DNA from 3 places in the Pseudomonas sp. UF-293 genome. Region 2 is predicted to be linked to each of the others. Evidence: predicted binding sites of a transcription regulator. Region 2 holds the regulator's gene; each other region holds the start of a gene.
What was found. Region 2 encodes FliA, which starts transcription of late flagellar genes. Its sites were predicted from a motif close to CTAAAGTTTNNNNNNNNNNNGCCGNTAA; they were not measured.
Positions count from the first base shown of each region.

Region 1 (9,988 bases), on a different contig from region 2:
TGGTCTGGTTCACCGAGAAAATCCGCCCCGGGATGTAGACCATTTCGCGCAGGGTGCCGGCCAGCGGCATGTGCACGCGGTGGTAGTCCTTCGGCGACAGGTAAATGGTGGCAAAGTCGCCGCCCATGAACGGCGCTGCGTTGGCCGCATCACCGCCGAGCAATTCGAGCACACTGAAACTGTGGCCCTTGGCCTGGAACACGCGACCGTGCTCGATCGGGCCGAGCTGGCTGACCGCACCGTCGGCCGGGCTGAGGATTGCGCCCGGAGTTTCGTCCAGTGGACGCGCGCCGTCTTTCAGGGCGCGCGTGAAGAATGCGTTGAAGTGCTCGTAAGCGGTCAGGTCTTCGACCAATGCTTGCGACATGTCCACTTGATAACGCTTGGCGAACCATTGGGTGAAGGCATTCTTGAACCAGCGCACGCGGCATTCGGCGATGCAGCCGGCCAGGCGCGACAGCAGGTGATGCGGCAGCAGGTACTGACTGAGGATAAACAGACGCTCTTTCATTAGTTGTCCTTAAAACCTTGAATCTCGACAGGCGTGTCAGGGTGGTTGCCCCATTCGCCCCAGGAACCGGCGTAGCCCTTGACCCGCGGATAACCGAGGGCTTTGGCCACCAGATAAGTGAAGCCCGACCGGTGATGGGTCTGGCAGTGGGTAATGATTTCCTTGTCCTTGGTGATCCCGAGCTGTTCGAGGATCTGCGGCATGTCGCTGCGGATGCGCAACTGACGCGTCTGGTCCATGCCGGCGGTCCATTCGAAATTGACCGCGCCGGGGATGTGTCCACCCTTGGCAGCGAGGACTTTTTCGCCGGAATATTCCAGCGGCCCGCGCGCATCCCAGATCGCCAGATCCGCTGCACCGAGGCGGCTTTGCAGGTATTCGCGGGTGGCGGTCGGTTCGTCGTGCAGGCTCAGCGACAGCGGGCCACCGACAACGGGCGGTACCTGGATCGACATCGGCATACCGTCCGCCAGCCAGGCCGGCAAACCACCGTCTATATAGTGGTACTTGTCGTGGCCAATGACGTCGAGCAGCCAGATGAAACGCCCGGCCCAGCCACCGCCCTCGTCGTCATACACCACATAGACCGCGTCTTTGCGATGACCGAGCTCACCAAACAACGCTTCCAGATCGGCTTTCGCCGGCATCAGCCCCGGCGCCGGTGGCTGGCCGAGCTGGGTGCGTTTCGGGTCGACAAAACGTGCGCCGGGCAAGTGACCTTCGGCATACCGGGCAGGGCTGGTCAGGTCCACCAGAATCAGTTCCGGGGACTCCAGACGCGGCAGCAGGTCGCTCGGCTCGATGACAAGCGGCAAGCCAGAGAAGTCAGACATGTGAGGTCTCCAGAGCACAAAGGGGAGGATTGTAGCGCAGGCTCATTGGCCACGGCTGCTAAAGCTGTGCAGGGCTTTTTCAATGCACTGCGCGGTTTTGCCGAAGGCTTGCACGGTGATGTCGGCGAACGGCCCACCGCCCTGATCGGCAACGACGATCATGATCACCCGGCCGTTGTTGACCAATGAACGCAGGAACAGATGCTCACCACGAAACAGCGTGCGCAGGCTCGCCGGTAACAAGGCAGAAAATTGCGCGTTGTTCTCCGGCGTGATCCGCACCTGCGCCTGTTGAGCGAGCAGACGCTGCAGGACTTTGCTCTGGCTGACGACCAGACTCAGCGCCGCTGCCTCCTTCGGCAAGCCGGCGGTCTGGTGTGCGCGCAGAGTCGAGTGCGTGCGGTCGGCCATCAGAATCATCACCCGGCGCATGCCGCTGGCCAACAGTGCCTCGCGGGCGGCGACGGTCAGGCTCATGGCGTTGGTGAAGCGGCTGGGCTCGGCGAGCAGTTCAGCGCATTGCCGACGCCACTGGCTCAGATCATCCGCATTTGGCGCTGCGGCCGGGAGCATGCCGGCCGGCAACCGGCGAGTGCCCCACGGCCAGATCAGCGAAACCGCCGGGTGCCACAAATCAGGCATCGCATGCTGACGCGCGCTGTTCGCCGCTTGCTGGTGCAACTGTTGCTGCACTTCGTCCATGGAGATCTGCAGATAGAGGCTGGTCAGGTACTGCCAGCGCTTGCTGTGCGGACTGTCCCAGGCCTGTTGCGCCGACAGCGCCAGGCCGTTGGCGAGCAGCACGGTATTCGCCGGCTGGTTGAGCCAGCGGCGTAGCGTCGGGTCTTCGTCGAGGCGATTCTGCTGGCGCAGCGGGTGTTCACTGTCGCGGGCGATGCGCAGCACTTTGACCAGTTCGCGTTGTTCGCTGAGCAGCAATTTGTAGCCTTGCTCGACCCAGATCGGCAGGTGCCAGGCCTGGACCAGTGCCTCGGCAATCCTCAGCAGGCGCACGCCGAACAACTGCTTTTCGACCACACGCGCCGATTCGCCCTTGTGGATCACGCGCAATTCCCACTCTTCGAGTAGTTGCGGGTAGGTCAGTGCCAGTGGCCACAGCGGCGACAAAAACAGCAAGCTGCCCCAGTGGATGTCCTGCCACAGTCGCGCCAGGCGACTGGCAAAAAAACCGTTGGCCTGCTGTGTCGCGTGTTGGCTGATCAACTGCAATTGGCGCAAAGCCTTGGGGATCTGCCGGTGCGGTTCGGCGGGCAGGCGCGCGAGCAATTCTTCGGTGCGCGCAAGGCCCAGGCGATTGATTGCAACCTCGAGATTTTCCGCTGGCGCGGCCATGGTGCCGTGGGTGTGACGATTCGCCTCACGGATGATGCTCAAGGCCAGCGCCGGGCTGTCCTGCATCAGATCGGCAATGTCGCGCAGCGAGCTGCGATTGTCGCGGATCGCCCGGCAGACTTTGTCGTGAGCCTCTTGCGGCACGGGCAGACGGACGCTGTCGAGCAGCTTGACCCACGCCTGGAGGGTGGTCGGTTTTACCGACGCAATGTTCGTTTCATTAGCCATGTCTGGACAAGATCTTCACTGACTGTAGACGCGCCCGGCATGGGCTAAATTGGCTTTTCGCCTGAACTGGCTATAGTCTGGCGCAGTTTTGCCGATAAGTAGAAGAAGAGATTTTTTAACTTCCGAATATGACCTTGAACCCGACTCAGTAAGTACCTTCTACCTATGGCTAAAATTATCGGCATCATCGTCGTATTCGCGAGCGTGCTCGGCGGATACGTGCTCTCCCACGGCAAGATTGCCGCCCTGATCCAGCCTTTCGAGGTGATGATCATCGGCGGTGCGGCCCTCGGCGCATTCCTCCAGGCCAACCCTGGTTATATGACGATGCACGTGCTCAAGAAATCCCTGAGCATGTTCGGTTCGCGCTTCACCCACACCTTCTATCTGGAGGTGCTCGGGCTGATCTACGAGATCCTCAACAAGAGCCGCCGCGAAGGCATGATGGCGATTGAAGGCGACATCGAAGATGCGGCCGCGAGCCCGATTTTCGCCAAGTACCCGGCGGTGCTCAAGGATGAACGCATGACCGCGTTCGTCTGTGATTACCTGCGCATCATGTCCTCCGGCAACATGGCTCCGCACGAACTCGAAGGCCTGTTCGACATGGAGCTGTACAGCCTCAAGGAAGACCTCGAGCACCCATCGCACGCAGTCAACGGCATCGCCGACGGCATGCCCGGTTTCGGTATCGTTGCGGCGGTACTCGGTATCGTGGTGACCATGGCCTCGCTGGGCGAGGGTGACCAGGCGTCGATCGGTCTGCACGTGGGTGCGGCACTGGTCGGGACCTTCTTCGGTATCCTCGCGGCGTACGGTTTCTTCGGTCCGCTGGCGCACTCCCTGGCCCACGATGCCAAGGAAGAACTGAACGTCTACGAAGCCATCAAGGCCTCGCTGGTGGCTTCGGCGTCCGGCATGCCGCCGTCGCTGGCGGTCGAGTTCGGGCGCAAGGTTCTGTACCCGGCGCACCGTCCGAGCTTCGCCGAGCTGGAACAAGCGGTTCGCGGTCGTTAAGAAATGGAAAATAATCAGCCGATCATCGTCAAGCGCGTCAAGCGCATTGCCGCCGGGCACCACGGCGGGGCGTGGAAAATCGCTTTCGCCGACTTCGCCACGGCAATGATGGCGTTCTTTCTGGTGCTGTGGCTGCTGTCCACCGCCACACCGGAACAGAAGATCGCCATCGCCGGTTATTTCAAGGACCCGGTCGGCTTCTCCGAAAGCGGCACGCCGTACATCATCGATCTCGGTGGTACGCCGACCCTGGCGCCGGAGAACACCCTCAACCCGGAAGTGAAGTCACAGCCGCAACCGGACAAGGTTACGGTCGATACCGATCAGGTTGAAGGCATGGCCGAGCAGGTCGAGAAGGAGCGTCTCGAACTGCTGCTGCAAGAATTGCAGAACAAGGTCGACGAGAACCCGCAACTGCAGAAGTTCAAGGATCAGATCCTTTTCGAGATCACGCCGAACGGCTTGCGCATCCAGATCATGGACGCCGAGAACCGGCCGATGTTCGACTCCGGTTCCGCGCGCCTGAAGCCGTACTTCGAAGACATCCTGCTGGCCATGGCCGACACCATCAAAGCGGTGCCGAACAAGATCAGCATCAGCGGCCACACCGACGCCAAGCCGTACATTGGCACTGGCGACTATGGCAACTGGGAACTCTCGGCCAACCGCGCCAATGCCGCGCGTCGGGCACTGGTCGCCGGCAGCTACCCGGATGCGCAGGTCGCGCGAGTGGTCGGTTATGCCTCGTCGGCCCTGTTCGATCGGGAAAACCCGTTCAACCCGGTCAACCGCCGGATCGACATCGTCGTACTGACCAAAAAAGCCCAGGCCGCTATTGAAGGTGCGCAGGGTCCTGAGGCAGCGAAACCGGCGGATCAGGGTCAGAACGGTGCTGCTCCGGCAGCCCCGGTTGATCCGAATGCGTTGCCGGCGGACAAACAGCCAGTGCCGGCCCATGAGCTGCGCGAGCGCTTGAATCTGTTTGACGATGCGGCGCCGAAACCGGCTGAGCCGGGTGGGGCGACGCCAGCGCCTGCGCCGAAGCAGTAAGTGACAAAAAAGCCGACAGTGATGTCGGCTTTTTTGTGGCTGTCGCTTTCATGTCGCGGATTTTTTCGTAGCGCTACGACAATGATCGGGGGCGGGACTGTGAGGGCTCAGAATCCCCGACGAATCCGGTTCTTCAGCTGTTCATGAAACATCTCTGCATCGCGCTTGTACGCGCCTTTCACCGAGTCGCTGAACGAATCCAGGGTGATCGAGCGCTGGTTTGACACCTCCTCACGATACGCATCGATAAAGAAATCCAGATCGCTGGCCGTGCTCAGCTTCGGCCACTTGTCCAGATAGATCGGCAATTGCGCCGGCCCGGTCTTGAACGTACAGATCCGCCGATTGCTGATTGTTGCCTCGCCAATTTCGAATGGCACCCACCACGACAGTGCAGTCTTCTCCGACACTACCGCCAGCAGATGCGTGCACTCGGTGATGTTGCGGGTAATGACCCCGGTGATGTCGTCGGTGGTCTGCGATTCCGGATCCAGCACGTCGAGGTAAGTCCTGATCTTCGCCTGGGTCAGGCGGGTGTTGATGGCGATCGCATGGCTGCGATCCACATGGCGGTAGCTGATGAAAACTGGCATCAGAAATGTCCTTTGAGGGCGAGTTCGCGGTAATAGGCACCGAGTGCCGTCAAGCGGCAGCCGGTCGAGTGAATGGCGGCGTAGTACATGTGCTCGGCATCGACCGGCTCGATCAGGCTGTGGCGGTTGCACTTCTGCAACTGGGCGAAGACCTCGCCGTGCTCAGGCACGAACGCCTTTTCGGTGGGTTCATAGCTGGGGTCGAGCGGCAGGACCGATTCGGCTTCGGCGAACCAGTCCGGCAATTTGCGCAGGATCTCCTTGGGAATCAGTGGCGAGACTTCGCGCAGGGAAATGAACTGCGACACATTGGTCTTGAACACCGGGCGCTGCTCCCAGGCGCCGAGCGCGTTGTCGACGAAGGAATACAGGCTGCCGGGGGTGATCCTGCCGAGAATATTCGCCGCGCCGCCATGCAACGCTTGCAGGAGCAGGCCGGTGAACACGCCATGCTGCGCGCCCTCCAGCGCCGGCTCGGCTTTTTTACACGCCGTGAGGATGGTCATGCCCTCGCCGACCATGCTGCTCTCGCTGCGCAAGGCGCGCACTTCGCCGGCCGCACCGCTTTCGCAGCAGTCGAGGATGATCACTTTGTTTTTGATTCGCGTGGCCTTGTCCGCCCAGTTGAGGATGTCGCTGATGCGGATGCCGTCCTTGGCGTTGCGGTAGTCCTGCGCGATCAACATGCCTTCGTCAGTATCGGCGTCGAAACCACCATGACCGGCGAAATACAGCAGGGCGACGTTGCAGTCACCGGAAAACAACTCGCGAATCTGGTCTTCGAGTTTTTGCCGGCTCAGATAATCCTCGGCGGACGTCAACAGGACATTCTTGAAGTTGGGGTCGCCGTTGGCGTTGGTTTTCAATACCGAGGCCATGGCCATGGCGTCGTTGCAACAGCCGCTCAGCCCGCCGATATGCGTGTAATCGTTGATGCCGATGAACAGTCCCTTGCGCATGGTCACACCGCCGTTTGCAGGCGGATCGCGCCGACGATGCTGGGGGCGTTGCACAAGTGGGCGTAGCGAGACGAATGGCTGATGTATAAAACACAGGTTGGCATGGCTTTCCTCGAAGGTCGCTGTGAGCGAAGGAGGAAAGGAATGTAGGCCGCTGGCGCAGGCCTACAAGCTCTGCGCAGTAAAACAGAAAGGTCCTGCAAGCAGGCGCGCAAAAGCCTACAGACAAGGCTGATGTTTAAGAGGGAGAGGCGTGCGTCAGATGCAGTCCGACAACCGGCAGCCCATCGCGCAGGGCTGCCGGCGTGGCTGTTTAATAGCCGTTTTCAGGCAGGCTGGCGATGATCGAACGGTAACTGTTCATCCGTTGCTGCTGGATGCGGCCATCTTCGAGCGCCTTGAGCAGGGCGCAGCCCGGTTCGCGGTCGTGCTTGCAATCGCGGAAACGGCAAGTGCCGAGGAGATCGTCGAACTCTATGAAACCGGCTTCGACGTCGGCGCGGCTGACGTGGCCCAGACCGAATTCGCGGATGCCCGGGGAGTCGATCAGTTCACCGCCACCGGGGAAATGGAACAGCCGCGCAGTGGTGGTGGTGTGGGTGCCCTGACCGGACAGCTCGGACAACGGCCCGACACGGGTTTCGACTTCCGGCAACAAGCTGTTGACCAGCGACGACTTGCCGACGCCGGACTGGCCGACGAATACGCTGATGCGCCCGTCGAGCTGCTTTTGCAGTTGCTCCATGCCGTCGCCGTGATGCGCCGAGACTTCCAGCACCGGATAACCGAGCGTGCGGTACACCGCCAGCAACGCGTTCAGCGCCGGGGCGTTCTGCTCGTCGATCAGGTCGAATTTGTTCAGCAGCAGAAGCGGACGGATGCCGGCGTGTTCGGCGGCGACCAGGTAGCGGTCGATCAGGTTGGCGTGCGGCTCGGGCAGCGGCGCGAACACGATAACGATCATGTCGACGTTGGCGGCAACCGGCTTGAGCTGGCCACGGCTGTCGGGGCGGCACAGTTCGGTGCTGCGCGGCAGTTGCGCGACGATCACGCCAATGCCTTGGTTGCCGGCGCGCCAGACGACTTTATCGCCGGTGACCAGCGCCGGCAGGTTGGCGCGCAAGTGGCAGCGGAACACTTGACCGGCGAGTTCGCCGTCAACGGCCTCGACTTCGACCTGCACACCGAAGTGGGCGATCACCAGGCCGTGTTGCTCAGGGCCGAGGTCGCCGCCCTCGAGGGCCTCGACCGCCGAGGACTCGCGTTTGGCGGCGCGTGCGGCGCGCTCGCCCTGAATCTTTTCGATGCGCCAGTTTTGACGACGATTGAGTTGGCGTTTGGCCATGGGTGTTCCGTCTGAAGAATGCAGCGATTAGGTAAAACGGCCGCGAGTTTAGCACGCCCGGCCACCGGCCTAGGCTAAACTGCGCAGCATTGCCTAGGAGCCCGAATATGCAAAACCCGCAGAACCTGATCTGGATCGACCTGGAAATGACCGGTCTGGACCCGGACAACGACGTGATCATCGAAATGGCCACCATCGTCACCGACAGTGAGCTGAACACCTTGGCCGAAGGCCCGGTGATTGCCATCCACCACAGCGACGAAGTGCTCGCGCGCATGGACGAGTGGAACACCCGCACCCACGGCAATTCCGGCCTGACCCAGCGGGTGCGTGACAGCCGCATCAGCATGGCCGAAGCCGAGGCTGAAACCATCGCCTTCCTGGAGAAGTGGGTGCCGAAGGGCAAGTCGCCGATCTGCGGCAACAGCATCTGCCAGGACCGTCGCTTCCTTTATACCCACATGAAGGCGCTGGAAAGCTACTTCCACTATCGCAACCTCGACGTCTCGACGCTCAAGGAACTGGCCGCGCGCTGGGCGCCGGACGTGCGCGACAGCTTCAAGAAGGGCAGCACCCACCTGGCACTGGATGACATCCGCGAATCGATTGCCGAGCTGCAGCACTACCGCAAGCACTTCATCAAGTTCTGATGGTTTCGCGAGCCGGCTCGCTCCCACACAGAATGCACCTCATGTGAGAGCGAGCCTGCTCGCGAAAGTCCGCCCTCTTCTGGTGCGGCGCTGAAATGGCTAGACTGCGCGCCTTCCTGCCTGGACTGCCACCATGTTGCTGATGCTCTATCTGATCGCCATCACTGCCGAAGCCATGACTGGCGCGCTGTCCGCCGGACGACGTGGCATGGACTGGTTCGGCGTGGTGCTGATCGCCTGCATCACCGCGCTGGGCGGCGGTTCGGTGCGCGACGTCTTGCTCGGGCACTACCCGCTGACCTGGGTCAAACACCCGGAATATCTGGTGCTGACCTCTGTGGCGGCGATGTTTACCGTGTTCACGGCCCGCTGGATGCGCCATCTGCGTTCGCTGTTTCTGGTGCTCGACGCAGTGGGACTGGTTGCATTCACCTTGATTGGCTGCATGACGGCGCTGGAAATGGGCCACGGCATGCTGGTGGCCTCGGTCAGCGGCGTCATTACCGGAGTGTTCGGCGGAATTCTGCGAGACATCTTCTGCAACGACATTCCGCTGATCTTCCGTCGTGAGCTTTACGCCAGCGTCTCGTTTGCCGCTGCATGGTGCTACATGCTTTGCCTGTATCTGAATGTGCCAGGCGAGCAGGCGATTCTGATTACGCTGTTCGGTGGCTTCCTGCTACGCCTGCTGGCGATCCGTTTTCATTGGGAAATGCCCAAGTTTGTCTATAACGATCAGCCCTGACGCGATCCCTGTACAGGAGCTGCCGAAGGGGGGTTATCCGATTTCGTGTTGTTTCAAAGCCCACTCGACGTGTTCTTTCACCAATTCTGATGGATAGTCCCGGCGCGCCTTCAAGGCTTCCAGCACGGGAATGCTCGACGGTGCGTTACCCAGTCCCACCGCCAGATTCCGCAGCCAGCGCTCATAACCGGCCCGGCGTAGCGGCGAGCCTTCGGTGCTGCTGAGGAACTTTTCTTCATTCCACAAAAACAGCTCGGCCAGTTCGGCGTTATCCAGATTGTGCCGAGGCTTGAAGTCGCTTTCCCCGGTCGGACGGGCGAAACGGTTCCACGGGCAGACGATCTGGCAGTCATCGCAGCCGAATACCCGATTGCCAATCAACGGCCTCAACTCTTCGGGAATCGCGGTTTTCAGCTCAATGGTCAAATAGGAAATGCAGCGCCGAGCGTCCAGCACGTATGGGCCGACGAAGGCGTTGGTCGGACAAATATCGAGGCATGCGGTGCAACGCCCGCAATGTTCGGTGCTGTGCGGTTCGTCCACCGGCAGCGGCAGATCGACGAACAGCTCGCTGAGGAAGAAATAACTTCCAGCCTTGCGATTGAGCACCAGAGTGTTTTTGCCGATCCAGCCCAGCCCGGCCTGTTCGGCGATGGCTTTTTCCAGCACCGGCGCGCTGTCGACGAAGGCGCGGAAACCGAAGG
Region 1 is NZ_JBSICA010000007.1:154,724-164,711, forward strand. It holds gene asd (archaetidylserine decarboxylase) at 1-511, opposite strand, end outside; gene rhdA (thiosulfate sulfurtransferase) at 511-1,344, opposite strand; gene AC4IHP_RS10715 (HDOD domain-containing protein) at 1,387-2,925, opposite strand; gene motA (flagellar motor stator protein MotA) at 3,091-3,942, shown strand; gene motB (flagellar motor protein MotB) at 3,946-4,992, shown strand; gene AC4IHP_RS10730 (toll/interleukin-1 receptor domain-containing protein) at 5,100-5,585, opposite strand; gene AC4IHP_RS10735 (caspase family protein) at 5,585-6,544, opposite strand; gene rsgA (small ribosomal subunit biogenesis GTPase RsgA) at 6,858-7,889, opposite strand; gene orn (oligoribonuclease) at 7,997-8,539, shown strand; gene AC4IHP_RS10750 (trimeric intracellular cation channel family protein) at 8,673-9,284, shown strand; gene queG (tRNA epoxyqueuosine(34) reductase QueG) at 9,318-9,988, opposite strand, start outside.
Region 1: a site for FliA is predicted at 2,996-3,023, ahead of motA (flagellar motor stator protein MotA). Genes of this name have one in related genera too.

Region 2 (9,988 bases):
CCGAGCTGCCTGTGATCACATTGGAACCAAGGTTGGAACAGATATTGCTCAATAGTCTGCAGAAGGCAGGACAAGGCTCGGAAGAGGGCGTCCTGCTGGAGCCGAGCATGGCCGAGAAGCTGCAACGTTCGTTGATCGAAGCGGCCCAGCGTCAGGAAATGCAAGGCCAACCGGTGATCCTGCTGGTAGCAGGCCCGATTCGCGCGATGCTCTCGCGCTTCGGTCGCCTCGCGGTGCCAGGGCTGCATGTGCTGGCCTACCAGGAAGTACCGGACAACAAGCAAGTGACCATCGTTGCGACAGTAGGGCCCAACGGCTGAGGTAGTGGTTTATGCAAGTTAAGCGTTTTTTCGCCGCCGATATGCGTCAGGCCATGAAGCTGGTTCGCGATGAGCTGGGCGCTGATGCCGCCATCATCGGCAACCGCCGCATTGCCGGCGGCGTCGAGTTGACGGCGGCTCTGGATTACAAATTGTCGGCGCTGGCGCCACGGGTTCCGAACATGGAACTCGAAGACGAGCTGCGCAAGACCCAGTCGCGCATCGTCACCGCCCAGGCCGAACTGAGCCTGCGTGGCGAAGCCGACGGCAACACCAATCAGCAATTGTTTGCCGGGCTGCCATTGACCGCAGGCCTGCCGCTGACCGCTGCCGAGCCGCTGAGCGAGCCGACCTACGCCGCACCGACGCGTCCGGCCGCAGCACCTGCGCAGGCCTCGGCAGGTGTCGATCCGCGTGCGCTGGATTCGATGCGTTTTGAATTGAACAGCCTGCGCGAGTTGATGGAAGTGCAACTCGGCACCCTGGCCTGGAATCAGCTGCAAGGCAGCCGTCCGGCCCAGGCCAATCTGTATCGCCGTCTGCAGCGTATTGGCCTGTCCGGCCCGCTGTCGCGCGACCTGTTGGCGCTGATCACCGATATCGAAGAACCCCGTCAGGCCTGGCGCATGCTGCTGGCGCACCTGGCGCGGATGATTGCCGTACCGGAAGTCGAGCCGCTGGAAGAGGGCGGTGTGATTGCCATGGTCGGCCCCGCCGGCATGGGCAAGACCACCACGCTGGCCAAGCTCGCCGCGCGTTATGTGCTCAAGTACGGCGCGCAGAATGTTGCGCTGGTCAGTATGGACAGCTTCCGCATCGGCGCGCAGGAACAACTGAAAACCCTCGGGCGCATCCTCAACGTGCCGGTGACGCACGTCGATCCCGGCCAGTCGCTGGTGCAGGCATTGGATCCACTGCTACGCAAACGCGTGGTTTTGATCGATACTGCCGGGCTGCAAGCCAGTGATCCGGCGTTGCGCATGCAGCTCGAGAGCCTGGCCGGGCGTGGCATTCGCTCAAAAAATTATCTGGTCCTGGCAACCACCAGCCAGAAACAGGTTCTAACCGCCGCTTATCACAGTTACAAGCGTTGCGGGCTCGCCGGTTGCATCCTGACTAAACTGGATGAAACGGCCAGTCTCGGCGAAGTGTTGAGCCTGGCGATCAGTCATGAATTGCCGGTCGCGTACCTGACCGATGGCCCACGGATTCCGGATGATCTGCATCTGCCGCGCCGTCATCAACTGGTCAGCCGCGCCGTCAGCGTGCAAATGCAGGAAGAACCCAGCGAAGAAGCCATGGCTGACATGTTCGCTGATATCTATCACAGCCCGACCAAGCAGGTTGGCTGAGGTAATCATGAACAGTTTTTGTACCTACATCGATGGTCTGCCACGCATTGTTCCGATCGTGAACGCGCAGCCAGTAATGTGGCCTCCGTCTATGCAAGACAAGGTAAAGAAATAACATGGGCAGCATGCATCCCGTACAGGTGATCGCGGTGACCGGCGGCAAAGGTGGCGTCGGCAAGACTAACGTGTCAGTGAACTTGTCGCTGGCGCTGGCAGAGCTTGGCCGTCGGGTCATGCTGCTGGACGCCGACCTGGGCCTGGCCAACGTCGACGTTCTGCTGGGGCTGACACCCAAGCGCACACTGGCCGACGTCATCGAAGGCCGTTGCGAACTGCGCGACGTGCTGTTGCAGGGCCCGGGCGGGATTCGCATCGTGCCGGCGGCCTCCGGCACGCAGAGCATGGTGCACCTGAGCCCGGCGCAACACGCTGGCCTGATCCAGGCGTTCAGCGACATCGGCGACAATCTCGACGTGCTGGTGATCGACACCGCTGCGGGCATTGGTGACTCGGTAGTCAGTTTCGTACGCGCCGCGCAAGAGGTGTTGCTGGTGGTCTGCGACGAGCCGACTTCGATCACCGACGCTTACGCGCTGATCAAGTTGCTCAACCGCGACTACGGCATGAACCGCTTCCGCGTGCTGGCCAACATGGCGCAGAGCCCGCAGGAAGGGCGCAACCTGTTCGCCAAGTTGACCAAGGTCACGGATCGCTTCCTCGACGTCGCCCTACAATACGTCGGCGCCGTGCCGTACGACGAAAGCGTGCGCAAAGCGGTGCAGAAGCAGCGCGCCGTCTACGAAGCCTTTCCCCGTTCCAAGTGCGCGCTGGCCTTCAAGGCCATTGCCCAGAAGGTCGACACCTGGCCGCTGCCGGCCAACCCGCGCGGGCACCTGGAATTTTTCGTCGAGCGTCTCGTGCAGCAAACCGCAGGGCCTGTGATATGACCGCCAGTGGCATGAATCTTTACAAAAAGTCGGCGCGTGACGCGCAATACGAATTGATCGAGCGCTACGCGCCACTGGTCAAGCGCATTGCCTATCACTTGCTGGCGCGCCTGCCGGCAAGCGTGCAGGTCGAAGACCTGATCCAGGCCGGGATGATCGGTTTGCTGGAAGTCTCGACCAAATACGACGCCAGCAAAGGCGCCAGTTTCGAAACGTACGCGGGCATTCGAATCCGCGGCGCGATGCTCGATGAAGTGCGCAAAGGTGACTGGGCGCCACGCTCGGTTCACCGTAATACCAGGATGGTCAGCGACGCGATTCGCTCGATTGAAGCTAAAACCGGCCGTGACGCTAAAGATCACGAGGTTGCGGCCGAACTCCAATTGAGTCTCGACGATTACTACGGGATTCTGAATGACACCTTGGGCAGTCGCCTGTTCAGTTTCGACGACCTGCTGCAGGACGGCGAACACGAAGGGCTGCACGAGGATGGCGCGAGTGCTCATATGGAGCCGTCACGCGATCTGGAAGATGAACGCTTCCAGGCGGCGCTGGCGGACGCGATTGCCAATTTGCCGGAGCGTGAGCGACTGGTGTTGGCGCTGTACTACGACGAAGAGCTGAACCTTAAGGAAATCGGTGAAGTCCTTGGCGTCAGTGAATCGCGGGTCAGCCAGTTACACAGCCAGTGCGCGGCCCGTCTGCGGGGGCGTTTGGGGGAGTGGCGAGCGCGCTGAAGGCAGTGTGGGGACACTGCGAAACGAGGCTGGTGCGGTGATGAACGGCGCCGGTCTCGATCCGTTGTGCTCCAGACAAACTTCGAGTGCTATGCCGATTGATTGAAGTGGCGCGTCCAGGTGCTGGGCGCGTTTAAGACTGCTTGGAGGTCGAATTGAACAAAGACATGAAAATCCTCATCGTTGATGACTTCTCAACGATGCGGCGGATCATCAAGAACCTGCTGCGCGATCTTGGGTTCACCAACACCGTCGAGGCCGACGATGGCACCACTGCCATTCCGGTGCTCAACAGCGGCAGCATCGACTTTCTGGTAACGGACTGGAACATGCCTGGCATGACCGGTATCGACCTGCTGCGTCACGTGCGCGCCGATGAAAAACTCAAGCACCTCCCGGTGTTGATGGTGACTGCTGAAGCCAAGCGCGAGCAGATCATCGAGGCCGCTCAGGCCGGTGTGAACGGTTACGTGGTCAAACCTTTCACGGCTCAAGCGTTGAAAGACAAAATCGAGAAGATTTTCGAACGCATCGGCTGATGAATGCGCGGGGGAGCTATGGAGCATAACGAATCATCACAGGGCGATTTCGAATCGACCCTGAAAAAACACGCGGTCGAACTGGTCGAGAGCCTTGAAAAAGGCAAGTTCGGCGACGCGGTGCAACTGATCCATGAGCTCAATCAGACCCGTGACCGCGGCCTGTATCAGGAAGTGGGCAAGCTCACACGTGAACTGCACAGTGCGATCGTCAATTTCCAGATCGATCCGCACATGCCGCAGGCCGAGGAAGTGTCGCAAATCACCGACGCCACCGAACGCCTGGGCTATGTGGTCAAGCTGACGGAAGCCGCGGCCAACCGCACCATGGATCTGGTGGAGAGCGCCACGCCGGTGGTCAACAGTCTCGCTGATGAAGCGCAGACGTTGAGCGCCGATTGGGGCCGCTTCATGCGTCGCGAGGTCGGGGCTGAAGAGTTCCGCGAACTGGCGCGCCGGGTCGACGGTTTTCTGTCACGCAGCAGCACGGACAACCGTGCGGTGTCGAGCAACCTCAACGACATCCTGCTGGCTCAGGATTACCAGGACCTCACAGGTCAAGTGATCAAGCGTGTGACCCAACTGGTCACCGAAGTCGAAAGCAATCTGCTCAAACTCGTGCTCATGGCCAGTCAGGTCGACCGCTTTGCGGGCATCGAACATGACCGCGCTGCAATGCTTGCTGAAAAAGATCCACAAAAACATCTCTCGCAGGGTGAAGGTCCGCAGATTCATGCCGATAAACGAGAAGACGTTGTGTCCGGTCAGGACGATGTGGACGATTTGTTATCCAGCCTTGGATTCTAGAGTTTCGGAATTTCAGGTTTTTTGGGTTTTTAGACCTGTAGGAGCACCCCATTAATGAGCTTCGGCGCCGATGAAGAGATCCTTCAGGATTTCCTGGTTGAGGCCGGCGAGATTCTTGAGCAACTGTCCGAACAACTGGTCGAGCTGGAAAGCCGTCCGGATGATGCAGATCTGCTCAATGCAATTTTTCGCGGTTTCCACACTGTAAAAGGGGGCGCCGGCTTCCTTCAGCTCAATGAGCTGGTGGAGTGCTGTCACATCGCCGAAAACGTGTTCGACATCCTGCGCAAGGGTGAGCGTCGCGTTGATGCAGAACTGATGGACGTGGTGCTCGAAGCACTGGACGCGGTGAACAGCATGTTCAGCGAAGTCCGTGAGCGTGCACCGATCACCGCCGCCACGCCGGAGCTGCTGGCCGCGCTGGCGCGTCTGGCCGAGCCGCAATCGGCGGATGAAGCCGTTGCTGCACCGGTAGAAGCGGTGGAAGAACCGGTCGCTGAAAGCGCATCGGAAGACATCACCGATAACGAATTCGAACAACTGCTGGACTCGCTGAATGCCGTCAAGGCCCAGGCCGAGGCCCCGGCTGCTGTTGTTGCTCCAGCGCCGGTTGCCGACACGGCGGCGAGCGATGAAATCACCGACGCCGAATTTGAATCGCTGCTCGATCAGCTGCACGGCAAGGGCCAGTTTGCTGTCGATGCGGTCGCTCCGGCGCCAGCACCGGCGGCTCCGGCCGCGCCTGCTGCGGGCGACAGCTCGGACATCACCGACGACGAATTCGAAGCCTTGCTCGATCAGTTGCATGGCAAGGGCAACTTCGCCGTTGACGCGCTGGAATCGGCTATCGCTTCGGCTCCGTCAGCACCTGCTGCACCGGCAGCCGCTGCGGCCGGCAGTGACCTGATCAGCGATCACGAATTCGAATCGCTGCTCGACGAACTGCACGGCAAAGGCAAGTTTGACGCCAGCGCTGCGACTGCCGGCTCTGCGTCGAGCGTCGCCACGCCAGCGGCGAAAGCTCCGGCTGCCGCTGCTGCGCCGAAGCCTGCGGCCAAGCCTGAAGCGAAAGCCGAGGCGCCGAAACCGGCCGCCGCTGCTGCACCGGCTGCGGCCCGTGCGCCAGCTGCTGCCCCGGCAGAAAAACCGGCCAGCGAAGCGGAAACCACCGTACGCGTCGACACCGCACGGCTCGACGAGATCATGAACATGGTCGGCGAGCTGGTGCTGGTGCGTAACCGTCTGGTGCGGCTGGGCCTCAACAGCGGCGACGAAGCCATGTCCAAGGCCGTGTCGAACCTCGACGTGGTCACCGCTGACCTGCAGACCGCCGTGATGAAAACGCGGATGCAGCCGATCAAGAAGGTCTTCGGGCGCTTCCCGCGTCTGGTTCGCGACCTCGCACGTCAGCTGAAGAAAGAGATCAACCTGGAACTGGTGGGTGAAGAAACCGACCTCGACAAAAACCTTGTCGAGGCTCTGGCCGACCCGCTGGTCCACTTGGTGCGCAACGCCGTCGACCATGGCATCGAGTCGCCGGAAGAACGTGAAGCATCGGGCAAGGCCCGTGGCGGACGCGTGGTGCTGGCGGCCGAGCAGGAAGGCGACCACATCCTGCTGTCGATCTCCGACGACGGCAAAGGCATGGACCCGAACGTCCTGCGTTCGATCGCGGTGAAACGCGGCGTGATGGACAAGGACGCGGCCGATCGCCTGAGCGATACCGAGTGCTACAACCTGATTTTCGCTCCGGGTTTCTCGACCAAGACCGAGATCTCCGACGTGTCCGGCCGTGGTGTCGGCATGGACGTGGTGAAGACCAAGATTTCCCAGCTCAACGGTTCGATCAACATCTACTCGACCAAGGGCCAGGGTTCGAAGATCGTCATCAAGGTGCCGCTGACTCTGGCGATCATGCCGACCCTGATGGTCATGCTCGGCAATCAGGCGTTCGCGTTCCCGCTGGTCAACGTCAACGAAATCTTCCACCTCGACCTGTCGACCACCAACGTGGTCGACGGTCAGGAAGTGGTGATCGTGCGCGACAAGGCGCTGCCATTGTTTTACCTCAAGCGCTGGCTGGTCAGCTCCGCCGCTCACGAAGAGCAGCGCGAAGGCCATGTGGTGATTCTTTCGGTGGGCACTCAGCGGATCGGCTTCGTCGTCGATCAGCTGGTCGGCCAGGAAGAAGTGGTCATCAAGCCATTGGGCAAAATGCTCCAGGGCACTCCAGGCATGTCCGGCGCCACCATCACCGGTGACGGCCGCATTGCGCTGATCCTCGATGTTCCAAGCATGCTCAAGCGTTACGCCACAAAGCGTATTTGAATCCGGGGCGGCGGCGCGATGACGCGCCGCTGCACCTAATGGAGTGTTTATGGCAGTCAAAGTCCTGGTGGTGGACGATTCGGGTTTTTTCCGCCGCCGCGTCTCGGAAATTCTTTCGGCGGATCCGAGCATCCAGGTGGTCGGCACGGCCACCAACGGTAAAGAGGCGATCGATCAGGCCATGGCCCTCAAGCCTGACGTGATCACCATGGACTACGAGATGCCAATGATGGACGGCATCACGGCAGTGCGGCACATCATGCAGCGCTGCCCGACCCCGGTGTTGATGTTCTCCTCGCTGACGCATGAAGGTGCACGGGTAACCCTCGATGCGCTGGACGCCGGCGCGGTGGATTTCCTGCCGAAGAATTTCGAAGACATCTCGCGCAACCCCGAGAAGGTCAAGCAACTGCTGTGCGAGAAAGTCCACAGCATCTCGCGCAGCAATCGTCGTTTCAGTGCCTACAGCGCGCCGGCTCCCGCCGCTGCGCCAGCGCCGACGCCTGCTCCGGCAGCGTCGAGCTACGGCAGCCACACGAACCACAGCAGCCCTGTCCCTGCACGTCCGGCGCCTGCGCCAGCGCCTGCCCGTGCATCCGCCGCCAGCGCTTCGTCGCCGGCACCGAAACGCAAAGCCTACAAACTGGTAGCCATCGGCACTTCGACTGGCGGCCCGGTCGCGCTGCAACGTGTACTGACGCAATTGCCGGCGAATTTCCCGGCACCGATCGTGCTGATCCAGCACATGCCGGCGGCGTTCACCAAAGCGTTTGCCGAACGTCTCGACAAGCTCTGCCGCATCAGCGTCAAGGAAGCCGAAGATGGCGACATCCTGCGTCCGGGCCTGGCGCTGCTGGCGCCGGGTGGCAAGCAGATGATGATCGACGGCCGTGGCGCGGTGAAGATTCTGCCGGGCGACGAGCGTCTGAATTACAAGCCGTGCGTGGACATCACTTTCGGTTCTGCAGCCAAGTCCTACGGCGACAAAGTTCTGGCAGTGGTCCTCACCGGTATGGGCGCCGACGGCCGCGAAGGCGCGCGTCTGCTCAAGCAGGGCGGCAGTTCGGTGTGGGCGCAGGACGAAGCCAGTTGCGTGATTTATGGCATGCCGATGGCCATCGTCAAAGCCGATCTGGCTGACGCGGTGTACGGTCTGGACGACATCGGCAAGCACATCGTCGAGGCGTGTATCTGATGGATGTTCTCAGCCTTATCGGCCTCATCATGGCGTTCGTCGCCATCATCGGCGGCAACTACCTTGAAGGCGGCCACCTCGGCGCGCTGGCCAACGGCCCGGCGGCGCTGATCGTGCTGGGCGGCACGGTCGGTGCCGCGCTGCTGCAATCGCCGATGAGCGCGTTCAAGCGCGCCATGCAGATTCTCGCCTGGATCTTCTTTCCGCCGCGTGTCGACCTGGCCGGCGGCATCGACCGCGTGGTCAATTGGAGCCTGACGGCGCGCAAGGAAGGCTTGCTTGGCCTCGAAGGCGTGGCCGACGCCGAACCCGACAGCTACTCGCGCAAGGGCCTGCAACTGCTGGTCGACGGCGCCGAGCCGGAAGCCATTCGCAGCATCCTCGAAGTGGATTTCTACACCCAGGAATCCCGCGATATCGAAGCAGCCAAAGTGTTCGAAAGCATGGGCGGCTATGCGCCGACCATCGGCATCATCGGTGCGGTGATGGGCCTGATTCACGTGATGGGCAACCTCGCCGATCCGTCGCAACTGGGTAACGGCATTGCCGTGGCGTTCGTCGCGACCATCTACGGCGTGGCCAGTGCCAACCTGATCCTCTTGCCGGTCGCGGCCAAGCTCAAGTCCATCGCGTTGCGGCAGTCGCGTTATCGCGAAATGTTGCTGGAAGGAATTCTGTCGATCGCCGAAGGTGAAAACCCTCGTTCCATTGAGTTGAAGCTGCAAGGCTTCATGGACTAAGGGAATAACCTCATGGCTCGTCGTCGCCACCAGGAAGAACACGTTAACCACGAGCGCTGGCTCGTGTCCTACGCGGATTTCATCACCTTGTTGTTCGCGTTCTTCGTGGTGATGTACTCGATTTCGTCGATCAACGAAGGCAAGTACAAAGTCATCTCCGAAGCGCTGATCGGCGTATTTACCGACTCCGACCGCTCGCTCAAACCGATTCCGATCGGCGACGAACGACCGAAAACCGTGACCCCGGCCAAGCCGCTGGTCAAGGATGCCGAGCAGGTCGACGCCGGTATTTCCGGGGCCAGCGATCCTTTGAAAAGCATCGCCGATGACATCAGCGCCGCCTTCGGTGATTTGATCAGCTCCAACCAGATGACCGTGCGCGGTAACGAGTTGTGGGTCGAGATCGAGCTCAATTCCAGCCTGTTGTTTGGCAGCGGCGACGCCATGCCGAGCGACATCGCGTTCAACATTATCGACAAGGTTGCGGCGATCCTCAAACCGTTCGACAACCCGATCCACGTCGAAGGCTTCACCGACGATCAACCGATCCGCACCGCGCAGTACCCGACCAACTGGGAGCTGTCCTCGGCGCGTTCGGCGAGCATCGTGCGCATGCTCGCCATGCAGGGTGTAAATCCTGGGCGACTGGCATCGGTGGGCTACGGCGAATTCCAGCCAGTGGCCAACAACGCCACGGTCGAAGGCCGGGCGAAGAACCGTCGTGTGGTACTGGTGGTCTCGCGCAATCTCGATGTGCGCCGCAGCCTCACCGGCACCGGAACCGCCAATGCGCAACCGGATGCGGCGTTGAAGCGCGCTGGCACACAAACTGCACCGACCCCGGTCAAGACGCCGGGACGCGAGAGTGCCGTCAATTCTCCGTCGCCCGCATTAACACGCTGAAGCATGTCTCGGCCAGCCAATCTGGCCGGGAGGAACGAACTGAATGAGAGTCTGGGCAGTCGCCAATCAAAAGGGTGGTGTCGGTAAAACCACATCTTCCATCGCTCTAGCCGGGTTGCT
Region 2 is NZ_JBSICA010000035.1:5,570-15,557, forward strand. It holds gene flhA (flagellar biosynthesis protein FlhA) at 1-320, shown strand, start outside; gene flhF (flagellar biosynthesis GTPase FlhF) at 332-1,672, shown strand; gene fleN (flagellar synthesis regulator FleN) at 1,789-2,619, shown strand; gene fliA (RNA polymerase sigma factor FliA) at 2,616-3,356, shown strand; gene AC4IHP_RS24500 (chemotaxis response regulator CheY) at 3,524-3,895, shown strand; gene AC4IHP_RS24505 (protein phosphatase CheZ) at 3,914-4,702, shown strand; gene AC4IHP_RS24510 (chemotaxis protein CheA) at 4,757-7,030, shown strand; gene AC4IHP_RS24515 (protein-glutamate methylesterase/protein-glutamine glutaminase) at 7,080-8,225, shown strand; gene AC4IHP_RS24520 (flagellar motor protein) at 8,225-8,965, shown strand; gene motD (flagellar motor protein MotD) at 8,978-9,868, shown strand; gene AC4IHP_RS24530 (ParA family protein) at 9,912-9,988, shown strand, end outside.

Region 3 (9,988 bases), on a different contig from region 2:
CTTGATCCGCACATGGGGCGGCTACCCGGACGGCGTTGCATTTGCGGTACTGCTGATGAATCTTATGGTGCCGGCACTGGAGCGCTTCGCCGCCAGCCGCCGGTCGAAGGTGAATGCGTGAACCGCTCAGCGAGTGTCGCCACGCTGGTGCTGCTGGCACTCGTTGGCGCGAGCGCGACATACCTGCTGCAGCGCAGCAATGCGCCGCGGATTGCCAGCGAGCAGCGCATGCTCGACAGCCGCAAATTGCTCGATGTCATGCCTGCCGCGCTCTACGACAATCAGCCGCTGGAGCAACCGCTGACGCTCGCCGAGCCTGCTCTGCGCCATAGCACGCTGTCAGGCGGCTATCGCGCGACCCGCGACGGACAGACAGTCGCGGTGCTGTTGCGCAGTCGCAGCGAAGGTTACGCAGGTACTCTGGAACTGCTGATTGCCATTGATGCAAATGGCAAACTTCTGGGCGTGAAAACCCTGGAGCAGCGCGAAACGCCAGGATTGGGTGGTTACATCGGTGAATGGCCGAATGCCTGGCTTCAGGCCTTTATCGGCAAATCCCGTACTGAGCCGACAGACGCAGATTGGGCGCTGAAAAAGGATCAGGGACAGTTCGATCAAATCGCTGGCGCGACCATAACCTCCCGTGCCGCCATCAACGCGATTCATGACGCACTGCGTTACTTCGATGAGCATCGGGCGCTGCTGCTGTTGGGGACTGGCTCATGAAACGCACGATGAGTTTATTGATGCTGGTTCCCCTACTGGGCGCCACACCAACATTTAGCGCCGCACTGGGGATAACCTTGATGCTCGGCGCGGTGCTCGGCGTCTTTGCCGTCTGCATGTCGCCGCTGCGCGAGCGCCTGACGGGCACCCGTGCGCTGCTCGCCAGCCTGATACTTGCCGCGACGCTGACCAGTTGCGCGGATATTGTCGCGCAACGCTGGTTTTTGCCATGGCAGCAGACGTCTGAGCTCTACACAGGGCTGATCGCCTTGCACTGCGTGGTGCTTGAATACCACGGTGTCTTCCGCGAGCCCGTCGCTGTCAGTTTCAAACGCTGCGCCATGTTCGGCGCGCTCATGCTGGTGCTCGGCGGGCTGCGCGAAATCATCGGCCATGGCACCCTTGGCCGAGGGTTGTCGACACATTGGCAAGGTCTGGTTTTATTCCCCGAGGGCCTGCATCTGCTTACGCTGGTTCCCGGCGCTTTGGTTTTATCGGGTTTGCTTCTCGCCGCCGGTCAGGCGTGGACACGCCGCCACTCTGTCATCAAGGAAACGCATCGCCCATGAATGCTGCAAAACGTCTTGAGATATTTCGCCGACTGCACGAAGACAATCCCGAGCCGAAAACCGAACTGGCCTACTCTTCGCCGTTCGAGTTGCTGATTGCGGTGATTCTTTCGGCGCAGTCCACCGATGTCGGAGTCAACAAGGCGACCGCTAAACTTTTCCCCGTGGCCAATACACCCGCCGCCATTCATGCGCTGGGTGTCGAGGGGCTGTCCGAGTACATCAAGACCATCGGTTTGTACAACAGCAAGGCGAAAAACGTAATCGAAACCTGCCGTTTGCTGGTTGAACGCCACGGCGGCGAAGTTCCGCAGACTCGGGAAGAGCTGGAAGCCCTGCCCGGCGTCGGACGCAAGACCGCCAACGTGGTGCTCAATACCGCTTTCCGTCAATTGACCATGGCAGTCGACACGCACATTTTCCGCGTCAGCAATCGCACCGGCATCGCACCGGGGAAAAACGTGGTGGAAGTTGAAATGAAACTGATGAAGTTTGTACCGAAAGAATTCCTGCTCGACTCACATCACTGGCTGATTTTGCATGGCCGCTATGTTTGCCTGGCCCGCAAACCGCGCTGCGGCAGCTGCCGCATCGAAGACCTGTGCGAATACAAACATAAAACTTCTGACGATTGAGCCATCATCGGTTTTTTGCATCCATCGATTGAAAAAATCTTTTTTACCCGCCGCATTAATGTCGATATAAGGAGCGCCAAAGGCAGTCTTAGCCGGGAGTTGACTTCATGAGTACCGACAAAGAGCAACTGGATGTAGAGGAAGATTTTATTGCTGCCGAAGCCGATGAGGTCGAGCCGGTGGTTGAGGTGGCCAAAACCAACCTCAGCAAGCGTCGTACCATCGACAACCTGCTGGAGGAGCGCCGACTGCAACGGCAATTGGCCGATTATGACTATGACCTGTGATACCTGAAGGCCTCCCGATACGGAGGCTTTTCATTTTCTGCGGCAACTGAGTTTGATCGGCCCATGACGTTCTCAGCTGTCCAATCACTCAAACCAGACCATTGCGCTGCGCCAGCTCGATCAAATCAACCAGAGAGCGCGCATTGAGTTTCAACAACAGGCGAGTCTTGTAAGTGCTCACGGTCTTGTTGCTCAAGAACATGCCGTCGGCGATTTCCTTGTTGGTCTTGCCGCGAGCCAACTGTTGCAACACCATCATTTCCCGCCCGGACAGACGATCAACCATGTCCGCCTCACTCGCATTGCCCAGACTGGTCCGCACTGTATGCAGGGCCTGGTTGGGGAAATAGCTGTAGCCCGACAAAACTGCCTTGATCGCACTCAGCAGCTCGGTGAGATCCTGCTGCTTGCACACATAACCCGCTGCGCCCGATTGCATGCAACGCATCGAGAAATGTCCAGGAGCCTGGGACGTCAGGACCAGAACTTTAACCGGCATGGCGGTTGACGTCAGGCGCGCAATAACTTCCAGCCCGTCGAGTTTGGGTATTCCGATATCCAGAATGACAAGATCCGGCATTTGTTCGCGAGCAATTTGTAGTGCATCAACGCCATTATCCGTTTCTGCAATGACTTCGTAGCCATGCCGTTCCATCAGCATACGTACCGCAAGTCGAATGACGGGGTGGTCATCCACGATCAGCACTTTATTCATGGGCAAGTCCAGTTTTCGCTGTTCGAATTTTTAGAACACGCACGATATCCCAGTCACTTGCTGTAGCGCATAGCAACTTTTACACGCCCTTGCATCGAGAGACATTCCCTACAGGTATTGAGGATAATTCCCACAAATAGACCCCGCCACACCTACCGTAATAGCATTGCTTGCTTCAAGACCGCATCGATTTCCCTCTTAAATGCTTACGTGCCCTGCTCCGCGCCGAAGTCATCAGCAACGTGAACTTCCCCGGATTGCTCGTGCTGATTGCCGATTAGACATATGACGTAACGAAGCGGCAGCACCACGCATTCGACACATTCTCATCCAGCCTATAAAACTTGAAACAACAGTCGAAAACTTTAATGACCGCTTTTGCTATATATAGAAACAGTCAACATCAAACAAACAACATAGAACTTAATCATGCTCAAGATAAAGAACAAGATAACCAACCCAATGACAGTTATTGCCATATTTGCCATTCTTTCTGAAACATCAGCGGCGGTCTCGCTGCCGTTTCTTGATAATAAAGATCGGGAAATCTATGTGTGGTTTCTGATCAGCTTTCCCTTTTATTTGTTATTTCTTTTTTTCATCACGCTCAACTTCAATCACCGCTCCCTCTACTCACCCTCGGATTTTGGCAAAGACAAAAACTTCCTCAAGGCGACTGAACATCCGGAACGCGAGAGCGAACGAAAAGTACCGTTGCGCAAAACCGATGAACCGTGCGCTTTCGAGATAACCAGCTGCGTTGTATCCAGCAACATCGCGGGCGGCGGATTTCAGCGTCCATGCAGGATCCACAACGCGCCCGACCCACCGCCCGACCTGGCGAGCCAGGCCAGCCCGGTGGTGCAGACGATCAAGCTGTCACCACTGATCAGCGAACTGAACATCATCGACGCCAGAGATGTTGACGCGTCCAGAGAATTCGATGCGATTCTCGACATTCTGCGCAGCGGTGGGAAAAAAAACCCGCGTGTTCTGGTCTTCCTGTCGAATCATGTTTCGGACTCTGCGGCACATACCGCGCTGCAACAGCTCAAACAGGCGAAGAAAAGCTCAGGTACAACGTTGTGTGTCGTTTACAACCTGTGCACTCAGACAGTCACCTTACTGGGGCGCACAAGCTGACGGGGCGACCCGCAAACAGGCAGACAAGAGAAACGGTTTGATGAACCACACAAAAATTCCGAAAAAAAAGGCGGCCCTGAACAGGCCGCCTTTTTCATTGCGCGTCGCTCCGAACCGCTCAGAACAACTTGCGGCCCTTGTTGGCAGCAATGCGCATGCGCAGCGCGTTGAGCTTGATAAAGCCCGCTGCGTCCGCCTGGTTGTAAGCGCCGCCGTCTTCTTCGAAGGTCGCGATATTGGCGTCGAACAACGAATCGTCGGACTTGCGCCCGGTAACGATCACATTGCCCTTGTACAGCTTGAGACGCACAACACCGTTCACGTTGACCTGCGAAGCGTCGATCATCTGTTGCAGCATCAGGCGCTCCGGGCTCCACCAGTAACCGGTGTAGATCAGGCTGGCGTACTTGGGCATCAGCTCGTCTTTGAGGTGAGCGACTTCGCGGTCCAGAGTGATCGACTCGATGGCGCGGTGAGCGCGCAGCATGATGGTGCCGCCGGGGGTTTCGTAGCAGCCACGGGACTTCATGCCGACATAACGGTTTTCGACGATATCGAGACGACCGATGCCGTGCTCGCCGCCGATCTTGTTCAGCGTCGCCAGTACGGTGGCCGGAGTCATTTCGACGCCGTCCAGCGCGACGATGTCGCCGTTGCGGTAAGTCAGTTCCAGGTATTGCGGGGTATCGGGAGCCTTCTCCGGGGAGACTGTCCAGCGCCACATGTCTTCTTCGTGCTCGGTCCAGGTGTCTTCCAGCACGCCGCCTTCATAGGAGATGTGCAGCAGGTTGGCGTCCATCGAGTACGGGGATTTTTTCTTGCCGTGGCGTTCGATCGGGATCGCGTGCTTCTCGGCGTAGTCCATCAGCTTCTCGCGGGACAACAGGTCCCACTCGCGCCAAGGGGCGATCACTTTCACACCCGGCTTGAGCGCGTAGGCGCCCAGTTCGAAACGCACCTGGTCGTTGCCCTTGCCGGTGGCGCCATGGGAAATGGCGTCGGCGCCGGTTTCGTTGGCGATTTCGATCAGGCGCTTGGCGATCAGCGGACGGGCGATGGAAGTACCCAGCAGGTACTCGCCTTCGTAAACGGTATTGGCGCGGAACATCGGGAATACGAAATCACGCACGAACTCTTCGCGCAGGTCGTCGATGTAGATTTCTTTGACGCCCATGGCCTGAGCCTTGGCGCGGGCCGGCTCGACCTCTTCGCCTTGACCGAGATCGGCGGTGAAGGTCACCACTTCACAGTTATAAGTATCCTGCAGCCACTTGAGGATCACCGAAGTGTCCAGGCCGCCGGAATACGCCAGAACGACCTTGTTTACGTCCGCCATGCCATCACTCCACGGGGTTCTACGGAAAGCCGGGGAGTCTACCGCTCCAACGCGATAATTTACAGAGGCGCGACAGCTTAAGACGACAAAGCGACAGAACCTGTCGAGAGCGCGACGATGACCGGCGGGTCAGGAAGTCGCTGCGGCGGCGGCTGGCGTGCTCGCCTGCGGTGCTGGCGCAGGGGCGGCGGTCGGTGCCACACGTGACAGTTTCACGTTGACCCGGCGATTCTTCGCACGATTGGCCTTGCTGGTGTTAGGCACGATCGGATACTGCTCGCCGTGGAAACGCACAGTGATCTGCGATTCCTGGATGCCGTTGGCCTTGAAGAAATCGACTACCGCCAGCGCCCGACGCCGCGACAGTTCGCGGTTGGTCAGACGATTGCCGCTGTTGTCGGAATGGCCATCGAGCTCGATGTGGTTCACCGTCGGATCGGCCTTCATATAGTCGAGCATGACCTGCAGTTTGGCCTTGGCAGCCGGGTCCAGATCAATGCCTTCACCGGGAAAGCCGATCTGCGATTGCTTGATCTGGTCGAAATTCTGCGGCAGCAATTTTGCCACACAGGTTTGATAGTCATTGAACGCTTTGCTGAACTTGACCGGCAACAGACGCACTTCCGAGACTCGGCCATCGCCAGAAGCACGGCGTACTACCGGACTGCGACCATCCAGCAGGCCGCTGATCAATCCACCAGCCTGGGATTGCGAGCTGTTGAACAACACATTGCCGCTGCCCAGACGCACAGAGCCCAGATTGATGTCGCCGCGCCCCGGCTGCCACGGTGCAGCGGCGGCAAGCAAAGTCGCCGAACCGCCGCCGAGCATGGCGTTGTAGGCATTCAGGCGAAAGATCGCCTGCTCTCCGGCCTTGCGCACGAACTCGCCCGAGCCGAAATCGGTGATCGGTTGCGTCAGGCGGCACTCGAACTGGTCGCCGGCGACCGTCCACTCAATGTTCTCCAGACGGGTCTGGTAAGTCAGCGCCATCGCGGGAAGGCTGGCAAACACACTGAGCAGGGCTAAATAACGCTGGCGCACGGGAGGCTCCATTGGCTTGTGAAACACAAACACCGATTCACACAATGTTTACGGCATACCTTCGGGATATCGGACGCTTGTGGCAAAACTTGATAGCGGGTGCCTGCAAGAGTCTTTTCCGGTAGCATTCGCCTCAGTTTGACCCGCCTGGAATCCCCTCATGTCCGACCGCCTGACCCTGCTGCGTCCCGACGACTGGCACATTCATCTTCGCGATGGTGCCGTGTTGACCAATACCGTTGCCGATGTGGCCCGCACCTTCGGGCGCGCGATCATCATGCCGAACCTGGTACCGCCGGTGCGCAACGCCGCTGAAGCCGACGGCTATCGTCAGCGCATTCTCGCTGCCCGCCCGGCCGGCAGTCAGTTCGAACCGTTGATGGTGCTGTACCTCACCGACCGCACTCAACCGGAAGAAATTCGTCAGGCCAAGGCCAGCGGTTTCGTCTACGCCGCCAAGCTGTATCCGGCCGGCGCGACCACCAACTCCGATTCCGGCGTGACCAGCATCGACAAGATCTTCCCGGCGCTGGAAGCCATGGCCGAAGTCGGCATGCCGCTGTTGATCCACGGTGAGGTCACCCGTGGCGACGTCGATGTGTTCGACCGCGAAAAGATTTTCATCGACGAGCACATGCGCCGCGTGGTGGAGCGTTTCCCGACGCTGAAAGTGGTATTCGAACACATCACCACCGGCGACGCCGTGCAGTTCGTCAACGAGGCCTCGGCCAACGTTGGCGCGACCATCACCGCGCATCACCTGCTGTACAACCGCAACCACATGCTGGTGGGCGGGATTCGGCCGCACTTCTACTGCCTGCCGATCCTCAAGCGCAATACGCATCAGGAAGCCTTGCTCGACGCCGCCACCAGCGGCAGCGCCAAGTTCTTCCTCGGCACCGACTCGGCGCCCCACGCCCAGCATGCCAAGGAAGCGGCCTGCGGTTGCGCCGGTTGCTACACCGCTTACGCCGCCATCGAGATGTATGCCGAAGCGTTCGAGCAGCGTAACGCGCTGGACAAACTCGAAGCCTTCGCCAGCCTCAACGGCCCGCGCTTCTACGGCCTGCCGGCAAACACCGATCGCATCACCCTGGTTCGCGAAGAATGGACCGCCCCGACCAGTCTGCCATTTGGCGAGCTGACCGTTATCCCGCTGCGCGCTGGTGAAAAACTGCGCTGGCGCCTGCTGGAGGAACACGCGTGAGTGAAGAGCATTTCGACGATGAGCTGGACGGTCAAGGTGGCGGCGGCGGTTCCCGTCACCCCATGGCAGCGCGTTTTCGCGGCTACCTGCCGGTTGTCGTCGACGTAGAAACCGGTGGCTTCAACGCAGCCACCGATGCCTTGCTGGAGATTGCCGCGACCACCATCGCCATGGATGAAAAGGGTTTCGTCTACCCGGATCACACCTACTTCTTCCGCGTCGAGCCATTTGAAGGCGCCAACGTCGAAGCGGCAGCGCTGGAGTTCACCGGGATCAAGCTCGATCACCCGCTGCGCATGGCCGTCAGCGAAGAAACCGCGCTGACCGACATCTTCCGTGGCATCCGCAAGGCGCTGAAAGCCAACGGCTGCAAGCGGGCAATTCTGGTCGGGCACAACAGCAGTTTCGATCTGGGCTTTCTCAACGCAGCCGTTGCGCGCCTGGACATGAAGCGCAACCCGTTCCACCCTTTCTCCAGCTTCGACACCGCGACCCTGGCGGGTCTGGCGTACGGTCAGACCGTGCTGGCGAAAGCCTGTCAGGCGGCCGGCATCGATTTCGACGGTCGTGAAGCGCACTCGGCGCGTTACGACACCGAAAAGACCGCTGAGCTGTTCTGCGGCATCGTCAATCGCTGGAAGCAGATGGGCGGCTGGGAAGACTTCGACGACTGATCCTCGTCGAGCAAATCCCGCGCATGAAAAAACCGGCCACGTGGGCCGGTTTTTTTGTACCTCGACGTTGCGCCTTACAGGGCCGCAGCGTTCTCGGTCAGGTATGCAGCAACGCCTTCTGGCGAAGCGTTCATGCCTTTGTCGCCTTTCTTCCAGTTGGCCGGGCAGACTTCGCCGTGCTCTTCGTGGAATTGCAGCGCGTCGACCAGACGGATCAGCTCTTCCATGTTACGGCCCAGCGGCAGGTCGTTGATGATCTGCGAGCGAACCACGCCTTTGTCGTCGATCAGGAACGCGCCACGGAAAGCCACGCCGCCTTCGGATTCAACGTCGTACGCTTTGGCGATGTCGTGCTTCATGTCGGCAGCCATGGTGTATTTCACCTGGCCGATACCGCCATTGTTGACCGGGGTGTTGCGCCAGGCGTTGTGGGTGAAGTGCGAGTCGATCGACACAGCGATCACTTCAACGTTGCGCGCCTTGAAGTCAGCCATGCGGTTGTCCAGAGCGATCAGCTCGGACGGGCAGACGAAGGTGAAGTCCAGCGGGTAGAAGAACACCAGGCCGTATTTGCCTTTGATGGCCGAGGACAGGGTGAAGCTGTCAACGATCTCGCCATTGCCGAGTACGGCCGGGACGGTGAAGTCTGGGGCTTGTTTGCCTACGAGTACGCTCATTGATATCTCCTGGTGTAAAAACTTGAAGTTCAGGGTCCGGGCCAGCCTGTCACCCTCAGGCGACAGCCCTGTGACACGAACCCTCTTCGCAAGGGACGACCATCATACACTGCGTGTTTGGCCTGTCCGTAACGGATTTTCCCTGTTCGTTTGTCCACTGCGTATTCATGGGGTCAGACAAGCGTTTGGAAAATACCGTTCGTCAGTCGCTGGGAAATTGGCTGCGAAGCGTTCAGAAACCACTTTGACAATCATTCTCGTTAACATTAAGATCCATCGCAATTGAGTCACAACCAGCGACGGTTCTTACTTATGTATGTTTGCCTCTGCACTGGCGTCACCGACGGACAGATCCGCGAAGCGATCTATGAAGGTTGCTGCAGCTATAAAGAAGTTCGCCAGGCCACCGGCGTCGCCAGCCAGTGCGGCAAATGCGCCTGCCTTGCCAAGGAAGTGGTCCGCGAAACCCTGACCAAGCTGCAAACCGCCCAGGCTGCGATCCCCTACCCGGTAGAATTTACTGCCGCTTAATGCCCCCATTTCAAAGAACCGGACTAGATGTCCGGTTTTTTTATGCCTGAAAATCAATTGCTTAGCGTCCAGACGCGGAACACAAACATTCTTATTCCGATTAATTTTCATTTATTATTCAATAACTTAGGTTTGACACTTATAACTGCCAAGCTCAAACTCCGCCTTATATACGGTTAATACAGGGCAGGACTCCGATCATGAAAGGCGACATTACAGTCATCCAGCATCTCAACAAGATCCTCGCCAATGAGCTGGTCGCGATCAATCAGTACTTTCTGCATGCGCGCATGTACGAAGATTGGGGTCTGAACAAGCTCGGCAAGCATGAATACAAAGAATCCATCGACGAGATGAAACACGCGGACAAGCTGATCAAGCGCATCCTGTTCCTTGAAGGCCTGCCGAACGTGCAGGATCTGGGCAAGCTGCACATCGGCGAAC
Region 3 is NZ_JBSICA010000004.1:248,165-258,152, reverse strand. It holds gene AC4IHP_RS07675 (RnfABCDGE type electron transport complex subunit D) at 1-121, shown strand, start outside; gene AC4IHP_RS07670 (RnfABCDGE type electron transport complex subunit G) at 118-726, shown strand; gene AC4IHP_RS07665 (Rnf-Nqr domain containing protein) at 723-1,295, shown strand; gene nth (endonuclease III) at 1,292-1,930, shown strand; gene AC4IHP_RS07655 (PA3496 family putative envelope integrity protein) at 2,038-2,217, shown strand; gene AC4IHP_RS07650 (response regulator transcription factor) at 2,306-2,932, opposite strand; gene AC4IHP_RS07645 (hypothetical protein) at 3,362-4,075, shown strand; gene AC4IHP_RS07640 (argininosuccinate synthase) at 4,194-5,411, opposite strand; gene AC4IHP_RS07635 (flagellar protein MotY) at 5,541-6,455, opposite strand; gene pyrC (dihydroorotase) at 6,616-7,662, shown strand; gene rnt (ribonuclease T) at 7,659-8,336, shown strand; gene AC4IHP_RS07620 (peroxiredoxin) at 8,411-9,013, opposite strand; gene AC4IHP_RS07615 (bacterioferritin-associated ferredoxin) at 9,326-9,544, shown strand; gene bfr (bacterioferritin) at 9,745-9,988, shown strand, end outside.
Region 3: a site for FliA is predicted at 6,522-6,549, ahead of AC4IHP_RS07635 (flagellar protein MotY). Genes of this name have one in related genera too.